Rhodopseudomonas palustris: one gene and its partner. The protein of the gene in region 1 interacts with the protein of each later gene in a pairwise test. Links are inferred from orthologs where the notes say so. Each region holds a gene or a part of one and is shown on either strand. Other genes may lie near its edges.

What was found. Proteins that work in one complex are often made in the same cells at the same time.
Region 2: the proteins of rlmB (region 1) and SR870_RS06985 interact in binary tests that used the Escherichia coli proteins (3 or more experiments, as listed by UniProt). The link is inferred for Rhodopseudomonas palustris from one-to-one orthologs.

The regions. Positions count from the first base shown.
Region 1 is NZ_CP140155.1:1,942,155-1,949,799, forward strand. The notes cover bases 2,934-5,758. They hold rlmB (23S rRNA (guanosine(2251)-2'-O)-methyltransferase RlmB), read left to right. Parts: upstream 2,934-3,847; coding sequence 3,848-4,669; downstream 4,670-5,758. Other genes in these bases: SR870_RS08765 (TolC family outer membrane protein), read right to left, coding at 2,934-3,153; SR870_RS08780 (hypothetical protein), read right to left, coding at 4,734-5,276; SR870_RS08785 (hypothetical protein), read right to left, coding at 5,338-5,758. Outside these bases: SR870_RS08760 (type I secretion system permease/ATPase), read right to left, coding at 1-1,400; more of SR870_RS08765, read right to left, coding at 1,582-2,933; more of SR870_RS08785, read right to left, coding at 5,759-5,832; SR870_RS08795 (sodium:solute symporter), read right to left, coding at 6,363-6,476; SR870_RS08800 (outer membrane protein), read right to left, coding at 6,852-7,565. UniProt on the Escherichia coli protein: Specifically methylates the ribose of guanosine 2251 in 23S rRNA.
Region 2 is NZ_CP140155.1:1,561,998-1,566,766, forward strand. The notes cover bases 1,793-4,769. They hold SR870_RS06985 (NAD(P)H-hydrate dehydratase), read right to left. Parts: upstream 4,043-4,769; coding sequence 2,543-4,042; downstream 1,793-2,542. Other genes in these bases: SR870_RS06980 (multicopper oxidase family protein), read left to right, coding at 1,793-2,494; SR870_RS06990 (P-II family nitrogen regulator), read left to right, coding at 4,456-4,769. Also shown: tig (trigger factor), read right to left, coding at 1-780; more of SR870_RS06980, read left to right, coding at 1,166-1,792. UniProt on the Escherichia coli protein: Bifunctional enzyme that catalyzes the epimerization of the S- and R-forms of NAD(P)HX and the dehydration of the S-form of NAD(P)HX at the expense of ADP, which is converted to AMP.

The DNA.
Region 1 (7,645 bases):
TCGATCGAGCGCAGCGCCGAACTCGTCTGCGTGGCACGCGTCATCACCCCGGCGATGCCCGCGATCGGTCCCAGCACGCGGCCTGCCAGCATGTTGGCTGCAACCAGCGCGCCGACCGACAGCTTGCCGTCGAGGATCAGGAACACGCCGACCACCACCAGCAGCAGGCTGCAGAGCTGGCTGGCGACGCTCGCCGCGGTCATCGCCAGCGAGGCCCAGAACTGCACGTCCTCGCTGGAGCGCGCCGTCGCCGCGACCGAACGTTCCCACACCGTCTGCACCCGGCTCTCGCCGGCCACGGCGCGGACGGTCTCGATGCCGTTCAGCGACTCGACCAGAATGCCATGGCGGGCCGCCGACTCCGCCTGCATCCGCCGCATTGCCTTGTCGAGCGGACGCTGGATCAGCAGGCCGACGATGATCATCACCGGCAGCATCGCCAGCGGAATCCAGCCGAGCGGTCCGGCGATCATGAACAGCACCGCGATGAACAGGATCGCGAACAGCATGTCGGTGGCCGACACCACGGTGCCGGAGGTGAAGAACTCCCGCACCGAGTCGAAGTCGCGCATCTGGTTGGCGAGGATGCCGACCGAGGGCGGGCGCTTGTCCATCTTCAGCGCCATCACGTGCTCGAAGATCCGGGCCGCCAGAACGACGTCGATCTTCTTGCCGGTCATGTCGATGATCCGGCTGCGCACCACCTTGAGCAGGAAATCGAACGCGATCGCGAGCCCAAGGCCGATGCCGAGCGCGACCAGCGACGGGATCGCACCATTCGGGATCACGCGGTCGTACACGCTCATCGTGAACAGCGGCGCCGCCAGCGCCAGGATGTTGACGATGAAGGCGGCGATCGCGACGTGCGCATAGTTGGCCCCGAACCGGCCGACCACCGACCAGAACCAGTGCGACTTCGGCAGATCGCCGCTCGCCACCGCCCGCGGATCGGCGACCGTCGCCGGCCTCACGAAGTAAGCGAAGCCGGAATATTGCGCGGCGACGGCCTCGAGACGCTCCGCGGCCTGGGCATCGCCGTGCGACGGATCGACCACGACCAGCCGCCCGGCGCCATCGATGCTCAGCAGGATCCGGGTCGAACCGTCGTGCAGCATCAGCACGCAGGGCAGCACCAGCGCCGGAATGTCCTGCAGCGGACGCTCTATGAGCTGGGCTTCGAGCCCGGCGCGCTGCGCTGCGCGCTCGTAGAGACCGACAGTGAGAATGCCACGTTCGAGCGGCAGGCCGGACAACAGCGCACTGCGGCTGAGCGCGCGTCCGTGATGCGAGGCGAGAAACAGCAGACTGTCGCTCAACGGATCCGGGTGCGACGCCAGCGCGCTCGGGGGCGTCGTGGACGAAGCTCCAGTGAGATCGAAGTCTGAGGACTGAATATTCACCGACGCCTCGGGTTTCAGAGAGCCCGCCCCACAAGGCTCTCGCCAGCACGATTGCTGTTGATTTGTATTAGCCGAAAATCTGCATTTACCAGCCGTAACCTACGTCGTCTGCGTAACGAACTGATGTTAGGGTAAACTGCGGCGTTCCGCCGGGCGGCAGGCTAAGCGCGCCTGCCGGTCGTTACTTCGCGGCTGACGCGTTGCGACCATAAGTCCCGGCGGCAACGAACAGCGCGCTGCTCTCGGCAACCTCGTGCGAAGCCCAGCGATCGTCGAAATTGATCACGGTCGGCAGCTTCGGCGGCCCGTTGAAATAGAACCCGAACAGTTGCACAGGCGGCACCGTGCTGAGCGGCTCCGGACCGGGCGACGGAGCCGCCAGCCGGATCGGCGCGAGCTTGTAGCCGATGAAGCCGCTCGGATGCACGTCGACCAGCTCGGTCTCGGGCGGATGGCCGGTTTTCAGATAGTTCAGCATCTGCCCCATCGTGGCGAGAAGCTGATAATCGGCGAACACCGCGACGCCGCGCGCCGAGATCAAGGACACGTTGGCGTTGAAATACTGGTTCTGCGAGTTGAGCAGGTCGATCAGCGTGCGCTGGCCGAGCTCGTATTCCTTGTTGTAGGCGATGAAGGTGCGGCGCGCGGCCTCGACATCGCGCACCAGCGCGGCGACTCGATCATTTGTGATGGTCCGCGCCGCCCAGGCCTTGTCGATCGACTCGAGCGCATCACGCTGCAGGCGAGCCTGGCGCTGCTGCTGCTCGATCATCCGCTGCGCGGCTTCTTCCCGCCGCCAGCTGCTCTGACCGCCGTTGAAGATGTCCCAGGATGCCACCAGCTTGCCGCTGACCTGATCGTACTGATTGTTGTAGAGGATCGACTCCTTGCCGCGCGACGCCCGCCCTTCCAGCGACAACGTCGGCAGGAACGCGCCGGTGGTGGCGTCGAAGCCGCGCTTCGCCGCCACAACGTCGGCTCCGGCAGCGCGGAGCGTCGGATTGAACTTGTAGGCGACGTCGAGCGATGCGGCCTTGTTCTTCGGCATCTCCGGGAGGCGGCCGGGGAAGCGCAGATTGTACGGCTCTAGGCCGACGACCTTGCGGAATTTAGCGCGTGCGGTCTCGAGGCTGAGACGGAACTCCGCGGCCACGGCCTGTGCTGCGGCGACGCGTTCTTCGGCCTGCTGGGTGTCGCCCTCGCCGGCCCGTCCGCCTTCGAAACGCGCCAACACGTTCTTGCGCAGCTCGAGATGGACCCTGAGGTTCTGTTCGGCGAGCCCCACCAGCCGGGTATAGCGCACCACGTCGATATAAGCTTCGGCGGCGTCGAGTCCGATCAGCTCGGTGCGCTCCAGCACCCGAAATGCCGCGGCATCGACGCGGGCCGCCTGCCGCCACACTTCGTTGATCGAGGCAAATCCGTCGAACAGCAATTGCCGCACGACGACGCCGGCCTGGCGCCCGCGCAGATAAACGTCGTTATTGAGCGGCTCCGGCGAGACGTATTGCTTCAGCATCTCCGGGCCGGCGCTGGCTTCGAGCCGGACCTGCGGTAGCAGCGTCCCCTGGCTCTGCCTCATCTCGGCTTCCGTCGCGCGCCGGTTGGCTGCCGCCTCGCCCACTCCAGGATTGGTCTTCACGGCCTGGTTGATGGCGTCCAAGATCGTGAACGGCTCCGCCGCAAAGGCGGCGGTACTGGAAACCAGACCGACAACGGCTGCAGCGAGAGCTATTTGAGCGATTTTGAACATGGAACCAGTGCTAACAATGTTGAAAACCGCACGCAAGTGGTGTGGCGATGAGGTGGCGAAATGAGGTCGAGGTGTGGCAGAATCGAGACTCGCCCCTTAACCATTTGAAATTCATAAGAGAATGCTGAACTCGGAAACTACCAGGGGATTTTGCATTCACCTCGAACGGGAAATTTTCGCGCAGGGGGCCTGGTCGGTTCCATTGGCGCAGCTTGTCCGCTCCCCGGCAGGGAAGCGAAAGATGCGGGAGCGGCTTCCCTAAGGATCAGACGCGGGGGCACTATCCGAAGGAGTATTCGCCGACGTGGCGACGGCGCGGTCGGCAAGGTCATTCTGACCGGCAAGGTGCCGCGCCGGATCGTCGGCGTGATGCAGCAGCAGAGCGGCTCTGTGATTTCAATAAGATGATTGGTGGGGGAGGCAGGACTCGAACCTGCGAAGCCATAAGGCGGCTGATTTACAGTCAGCTCCCTTTGCCACTCGGGACACTCCCCCGCCCGTGCCGCCGGCCGAACGCCTTTGGCAGGCAAAACCGGAACCGGACAGCCGCAGCGAGCCCGCGGGCGGGCCTGCAACGCGGCGCGGTTATGGGCGATGCGGCCCCCTCAAGTCAACCAATCACATGACAATTTCTTGGGCCAATAGGCGGCATGACCAAATTGCCTTGCGCGCGGCCGCGTGGGACAAGCGCGCGATGAGTCCGAAAGAGCGAAATCCGCGGTTTCAGCGCCGCGACAATCTGGATCGCGGCCGACCGCAGGGATCGGGCGGGCGCCACGGCGCGCGCGAGCGTGATCCCGACGGTCCGGCGATCCTGTATGGCTGGCACACCGTCACCGCCGCGCTGGCCAATCCCGCGCGCCGCATCCGCAAGCTGTGGCTGACCGAGAACGCCGCGCGAAAGCTCGCCGACGAGAACATCGACACAAGGGTGACGCCCGAGATGGTGCGCCCCGGCGACATCGACCGGCGGCTCGGGCCGGACGCGGTGCATCAGGGCATGCTGGCGGAAGCCGATCCGCTCGACTCGCCGCGGATCGACACCCTGCCCGAGGACGGCATCGTGTTGGTGCTCGACCAGATCACCGATCCGCACAATGTCGGCGCGATCATGCGCTCGGCCGCGGCGTTCGCCGTCAAGGCGATCGTCACCACCGCGCGGCACAGCCCGGAGGCGACCGGCGTGCTGGCGAAATCGGCCTCGGGCGCGCTGGAGCTGGTGCCGCTGGTGCTGGTGACCAACCTCGCCCGCGCGCTGACTGAGCTCGAGGACCGCGGCTTCCTCACCGTCGGGCTCGACAGCGAAGGCAGCGCCGACCTCGCCGCAGTCGAGCTGCGGCAACCGCTGGCGCTGGTGCTCGGCGCCGAGGGCAAGGGCCTGCGCCAGCTCACGCGCGAAACGTGTAGCGTCGTGGCGCGGCTCGACATGCCGGGCGCGATCAAGAGCCTCAACGTCTCCAACGCCGCCGCGCTGGCGCTGTATATCGGCGCCAGCCGGCTCGGGCTGATGCGCTGACGTGAAACGCGGACGCCCGCCCGCATCGCTGCGGACGGGCGCCCTGCCCTCGCCCGAAAGGCGATCAGTAATAGCGGCGCGGCGGCGCGTGATGGCGGTGATGGCTGCGCGGTCCGTGTGCATGGCGCGGCGCGCCGTAATGCCCGCGCATCATTGCGCGATGGTGCATGCCGTGGCGATGATGATGCCGGGCGTGGCGGCGGCCGTAGCTGTAGACCACCGGGCCCATCGCCGGCGCGCCGGCATATTGATGCGTCATCGCGTCGGCATAGACGCCGCCGGTGTAGGCCGAACCGGTGCGCCACACCGAGATGGCGCGGTTGTCGTAATACGGCGCCGGCGCGAAATTGCCCGGGCCGGTATAGGTCGGGCCCTGATTGACGTAGTAATAGCGCGTCGGGTCCGGCAGTCGCTCGAACGCCGCGGAGCCGTAGCCATAACCGTAGCCGTAGTCATACGGCACATAGGCCGCGGAACCGCAGCCGCTGACCGCGCCGCAGGGCGCGCAGGCGCCCGCGAACACGCCGCCGCCGCAAGCCAGCGCCGGCGCGGCGCTCACCGTCACGACGGCGATCGCCGCGACCAATCCCGACATCATCTGACGCATGTTACTCTCTCCTACAGGGCTCTTTTCTTGGTTGGTCTCGACGCGGCGCAGCTCGAAGGTCCTAGCCTCGCGGTCTGCGGTAGTTGGGCTCGACGGGCAGCCGCCCTCCGCCCTCGTCCAGCGGCGGCGCGATGATCACTTGCGGCGGATCCATCGGCAGCGGCGCTGCGGCGGGCTGCGGCGGACGCGATTCCACTTCCCAGGACTGGCGGAAACTCTCGGCCGGCTTCGGCAGCGGCCGGTTCGCCGGCGGCTCGATCTCGAGCCGGCCATAGCCGGGCAATCGATTCGAGCCGGGATAATAGTGCCCGACCTCGGGCAGGCGCACCGGGCGGCTGCCGTAGAAGGTCGGCTGCCGGTGCGTGCCGCGCTCCAGCCCCCAATCGCCCTCCACCACCGAATAGGACACGTCGCGGCCGTTGATGATGATCGGCACGCCGGGGCGGCCCGGAACGACGATGGCAAAGCCGCCGCTGTCGGCGAGCGCCGGCGCCGCGGTCAGGGACAGAAGCAGCATCGCCTGCGCGGCGCGCAGCGTGGGGCGTTTCATGGACATGACCCGATGCTAGTCGAAAAGCTTGGCGGATGGGTTAAGGCGCGGCGGCGGACTTCCGACAACCCTAACGCACGTGCCGGAATCCGCGTTCCATCGGCGGTCGTGCCGAGCGAATCGTTAACGGCGGCGCGCCCCGCGATGTCGAGGGAGACTGGTGCCGGCGGAGAGGATCGAACTCCCGACCTTCGGTTTACAAAACCGCTGCACTACCGCTGTGCTACGCCGGCATCGCCACGGGGGCGCGAGACAGCTAGCAGTGCGGGCGGGTCGGGACAAGTGTGCCGCCCGATTTTGCGGCCCCGGCGAGGCGGTGCCCGCGCGTCCGCCGTCGTCGCGGATCATCGGGAACGGATTGCTTCCCAGCGCTTTGAACGTGCATGAGCGACAAATTCGACGACCCGAGCCGCAAGGGCAACGAGCCCGCTCCGCTGCTGATGATCGCCGTCGCGGTGATCCCGCTGCTCGGCGTCGCGGCCTGGATGCTGTTCGGCTGACGCTGGGGCGCGTCCCCGAGGCCGCCTCGGCGAGCGCTAGCGCCGCGATGCGAGCGCTGCGGCGATGCGGCCCTGCACCACGACGCCGAGCCAGATCACCAGCGTGGACAGCGCGGCGGCGGCAATCACCAGAACATCGATCTGAGGCATGGGAATAGTCCTCTGTGGGCGTGCGGGCGATATCCGCACGCCCGGCCCCGGCCGGCCTTGATGCCGGTCAATCGTCGCGGCCATCGCCGGCCGACGTCAAAGCCAGCGGGCGAGCACGGCGAGGTTGACCGCGCAGGCCAGCAGCAGCGCCAGGATCAGGCCGATCGGCATCCCGTCGATGCGGGTTTTGGAGATCGTCGTCATGGCCGGAACATCGGGCGATTCTAGTTGCGGAGTCCCGGGCGATATTTTTCGCGGGATTTAACACTCGTTAACCTTCGATTCCCGCCGCCGGAGCCGTTCCCCTGACGGCAGAAGGCCGGCGCGAGGCCGGCCTTTCGTCCTAGGATTTCGGTCGGAATAGAGCGTCGTGCCCTAGTACTTCGCGACCGCGGGGCCGCCCCAGCCGAAGCGATAATTGATGCCGGCCTTGACGGTGTGGTCGTCGTTGCGGAACGTGGTGCCGACCATGTCGGCCGGACCGCTGGTGAAGGCGGTGTTGTCGAATTTGTAGTACTGATACTCGACCTTGGCGGACCAGCTCGGCGCGAACATGTATTCGAGGCCGGCGCCGACCGTGTAGCCATCGTTGCGGCTGCCCGACGTCGAATACGCCGCCGGAATGCCGCCTGCGGTGGCGACGCCGAGGCTGGAATCGCGGAAGGCGTAGCCGCCCTTGGCGTAGAGCAGCGCCGGGCCCCACGTATAGCCGAGCCGGCCGGTGACGGAGCCCAGACCGCGGGTGTTCTCGGTCGCGGTGCTACCCGCCGGAAACACCACGCCGGTGTTGTTCGACGCCATCCAGCTGTATTGCGCCTCGAGGCCGACCACCCAGTTCGGCGCGAACTGATAGTCGAAGCCGCCCTGCACGCCGCCCATGAAGCGGCCGGAATCGCTCTGGATGTTGTCGCTGCCGGCGAACGCGCCGCCGACATTGCCGCCGATGTAGAAGCCGGTCCAGTTGTAGACCGCCGCCGGCGCGGTGGCGGGCGGCGCCTTGGTGTAGGCCGGCCGCGGACCGAGATCGGCGGCGAAAGCCGGCGCACCGAGCACGCCGACCGCGACTGCGCTGAGCAGAAACTTCTTCATCGTCGTCCCTCGTCGTCTCGCGTTCGATATCGTCCCGCGTTCGGTGTCGTCCGATGTACTCAAAACAACGTGGCGCCAGT
Region 2 (4,769 bases), 380 kb from region 1 along the record:
GTCGTCGATGGTGACGTCCTGCGGCGCCTCGACCTTGGTCGCCGTGGTCTCGAACTCGGCCGGCTTGCCGGCCAGCGTCTCGCTGGCGTAATTGGCCGGGAACGACACCTTGATGGTGCGGGTCTCGCCGACGCCGATGCCGACGAGCTGGTCCTCGAAGCCCGGGATGAAGCTGTTCGAGCCGATCACCACCGGAATGTCTTCGCCGGTGCCGCCGTCGAACGCGACACCGTCGATCGTGCCCTTGAACGACACCGTGACGCGGTCGCCGGTCTCGGCCTTGGCGCCCTCTGCCTTCTCGGCGTAAGCGCGGTTGGCCTCGGCGATCCGCTTGATCGCGTCGTCGACGTCGGAATCCGAAACCTCGACCACCGGCTTCTCGACCGAGAAGCTCTTGAAGTCGGCCAGTTCGATCGTCGGCACGACTTCGATCGCGACCGTATAGTTCAGGTCCGACTTGCCGGCGAGGATGTCCTCGACCACTTTCTGATCCTGCGGCATCGTGATCTTCGGCTCGGTGGCGAGGCGGAAGCCGCGCTCGGCGAAGATGCCGTCATTGGTCTCGCGCACCAGCTTGTCGATGGTCTCGGCGGCAACCGAGCGGCCATAGACGCGCTTCAGATGGCTGACCGGGACCTTGCCGGGACGGAAGCCATTGAGCTTCACCTTGTCCTTCAGGTCGACCAGACGCGCGTCGACCTGGGCGTCGATGTCCGCAGCCGGGACATTGACTTCGAATTCGCGCTTCAACCCGTCGGCGACGGTTTCCTTGACCTGCATGGCGTCGATCTTCTTCCGTGTGACCCAGCCGGGCGGCTGGAGGTGTCGAGTGTTGCGATGCGCGGCGTCTCGCCTGCACCGGTGGCTTGGCGGGCGCGTGTCCCTGCGGACCCGGCCCACCGGAAATGCGTCATGAGCAAGAGCACTTGCGTGGTGCGGGCGGAGGGACTCGAACCCCCACAACTTTCGTCACTGGAACCTAAATCCAGCGCGTCTACCAATTCCGCCACGCCCGCGAAGAGCATCATGTCCGGCCGCGATGCCGCGGGCGGCGGGCTTATAACATGACATATAGGTTGTGCATCAAGAAAATCCCGCTGCACTGCGGCTTCCGCGGCGGCCCGCCGCAGTGGACAGCGCGGCCCGAACATGGTCCGCATCGACGATGACCAACGCCCCCTTCCCGCTGTCGCGCCGCACCCTTCTCGCCGGCCTCGGCGGCGCCGCGCTCGCCGGCCTGCCGCTGCCTGGTGCCGCCCAGACGGCGGCGACCCGCAAGAGCCTGACGCTCCGCGCGAGCATCGGCAACACCGTGTTGAAAGCCGGCGGCGAGCCGGTGGCGCGGCCGATGCTGGCGCTCGCCGAAACCGTCGTGCTGCGGCGCGGCGACGAGGTTGCCGTGCGGTTCGAGAATGAGCTGAAGCAGCCGGCGCTGCTGAGCTGGCGCGGCCTCGATGGCGTCGCCGCCGCCGAACCGCTGATCGGCCGACAGCCGGTGCCGCCCGGCGGCAATGACAGTTTCGTGCTGCCGCTGCGCTCCGCCGGCACCCTGCTCGCCGATTTGCGCCTAACCGCCGACGGCGGCCCGGCGCCGATGCCGGCGCTGCCGCTGGTGGTGCAGGAGGCGACGCCGCCGCAGGTCGATGGCGACGAGGTCGTGCTGATCGAGGATGCAAGGCTCGGCAGCGACGGCCGGCCGCTCGCCGCCGGAACCGATTCCGGCGATACGCCATGGCTCTACACGATCAACGGCAAGCCGACCGCGGACATCGCGCTGCGCGCCAATGGCCGGTTCAGGCTCCGCTTCATCAACGCCTGCCAGCGCAATGTCATTGCTCTTAGAATCGACGATCACGACGTCCGGGTGATCGCCCTCGACAGCCAGCCGGCCGAACCCTTCCTGGCGCGCAACGGCACCCTGGTGCTGGCGCCCGGCACCCGCGTCGATGTGCTGCTCGATGCCACAAGGCCGCCGGGCTCGACCTCGGCGATCACGCTGCTCGACGGCGGCAAGCCGACGCCGATCGCGAGACTTATCACGTCGAGCGAGCCGGCGCTGCGCCCCGCGCCGCGGCCACTGCCCGCGCCGCTGCCCGACAACGGCCTGCCGGCGCAGCTTCCGCTCGGCTCGGCGCTGCGGGTGGAGCTGCCGCTCGGCGCGCTGACGCCGGGACAGCTCGACTGGTTCGCGCCCGGCAAATTCTCCCCAGCCGCCGGCCCCGCGTTCCAGGTCAAGCGCGGCCGCACGGTGGTGCTGGCGCTGGTCAACCGCGCGACGATGCCGATGATCTTTCATCTGCACGGCCATCATTTCCGGCTGCTCGACCGGCTCGACGACGGCTGGAAGCCGTTCTGGCTGGACACGCTGGCGATCGACGCCGGCCAGACCCAGCGCATCGCCTTCGCCGCCGAGCATCCCGGCCTGTGGCTGATGGAAGCCTTCGCCGCGAAATGGTCGGCGCCGCGGTTGCTGCGGAGCTACCTCGTCACCTGAGCTGCGAGGCCCAAGCCTCTCCAACTCCACGGTTTCGTGGAACCGGCCTCAGTATTCGATGCCGAGCCCGTCATACACCCGCCGGGTCACTGCCGGCAGCGTCTCGGTCAGGTCCTCCGCGATCAGCCCCGGCCCGGCCTCGCAGGCCGCCTCGCCGTGCATCCACACCCCGATGCAGGCCGCCTCGAACGCCGCCACCCGCTGAGCCAGCAGCCCGGTAATGATGCCGGTCAGCACGTCGCCGGCTCCGGCGGTGGCGAGCCAGGGCGGCGCGTTGAACGCGATCGCGGCGCGGCCGTCCGGCGACGCCACCACCGTGTCCGGCCCCTTGAGCAGCACCACGGCCCCGGAACGTTGCGCCGCTACGCGGACACGTTCGAGTTTCGAGCGAAGTGGATTTTTGTTGCTCATATCACTGAAGAGTCGCGGGAATTCACCCTCATGCGGGGTGAGGATAACCTGTGGATTAGCGCCGGATTTGATCGCCTCGAACAGCGCTTCGGGATTGCCCGCGAAGGCCGTCAGCGCGTCGGCGTCGAGCACCGTGCCGGCGCCCGCGGCCAGCGCCGCCAGCACATTGCCGCGAGTCCGGTCATCGACGCCTGCGCCGGGACCGACGCCGACCGCGTTGAACCGCCGGTCCGCCAGCATCCCCGCCAATTCCTCCGGCGTGTCGATCGCCCGGACCATCACCGCGGTCAGCGCCGTGGCGTTCACCGCCAGCGCGTCGCGCGGCGACGCCAGCGTCACCAGCCCCGCACCGGCCCGCAGCGCCCCGCGCGCAGCGAGCCGCGCCGCCCCGGTCTGCGACATTTCGCCGGAGATCACCACGGCATGGCCGCGGCCGTATTTGTGGCCGTCGGCGCGCGGCACCGGGAAATGCTGGAGCCACAGATCCGGATCGTTCTCGAAGGCCTGCGGCCTGATCTCGTCGAGCACCGCTGGATCGATGCCGATATCGGCGACCTTCAGCTTGCCGCAATACAGCCGCCCCGGCACCAGCAGATGCCCCGGTTTGCGGCGGAAGAACGTCACCGTCTCGCGCGCCTTGATCGCTGCGCCCAGCACCGCGCCGCTGGCGCCGTTGATGCCGCTCGGCAGATCGACGGCCAGCACCGGCACGCCGGTGGCGTTGACCGCCTCGATGATCTCCAGCGCCTGATCCTTCACCGGCCGATTGAGACCTGAGCCGAACAGCGCGTCGATGATCAGCGACGGCGTCCCGATCGATTGCGGCAGGAACGGCAGCAACGGCCCCTTCCATTCCCGCGCCGCCAGCGCCGCATCGCCCTTCAGCGCGTCGCGTTCGCCGAGCAGCATGACGTGGACGGTACGGCCGAGCGCCACCAGTTCGGTGGCCGCGATCAGGCCGTCGCCGCCATTGTTGCCGGGACCGGCGATCACCAGGATCGGCCCGGTCTCGGCCAGTTCGATCGCAGCCTGCGCGACGTGCCTCCCGGCATGCAGCATCAAGGCGAAGCCGGATGAACCCCAGGCGATCGTCAGCAGGTCTGCGCGGTCCATTTCAGCCGGCGTCAACAGCTCCATGCCCAATTCCCAGTACTCTCGCCTCACACAAAGGCAGCAGGCGCCCGAACGCGCCCACACCGCCCCATCGAATGCACATATAATAAGCTGATCGCCTCATCATTAGTCAGACGCGATCACCGCGAGTCTCCAAAGTCTACGCGGACGCGCTCTTAATAATCTGATAACGCTCCATAATCAGCCATATTGGCAACTTGGCATGGACCCTGCTTTTACGGAAGCCATGTTTCGATCTCCCGCGCTCGCCGATCTCGGCGGGGTCTGCGCGCGACCGTCTCCGGTTTTCAGGCATGTCCGGACCGCAGACGGAGCTGCTCACCCATTCGGCCCGCGGTGTCATCGATCCACTGCGCAGCGCCGCGCAATCTGTCATACAACTGCCGAGTCACGTGGGAAGTCCGGGGAGAGTCTAAGTGAAGAAGATCGAAGCCATCATCAAGCCGTTCAAGCTCGACGAGGTCAAGGAAGCGCTTCAGGAAGTCGGATTGCAGGGTATCACCGTCACCGAAGCCAAGGGCTTCGGCCGGCAGAAGGGCCACGCGGAGCTCTATCGCGGCGCGGAATACATCGTGGACTTCCTCCCGAAAGTCAAAATCGAGATCGTAATCGCCGACGATCTGGTCGAAAAGGCCATCGACGCCATTCGTCGTGCCGCCCAGACCGGCCGCATCGGCGACGGCAAGATCTTCGTCTCCAATATCGAAGAAGCCATCCGCATCAGGACGGG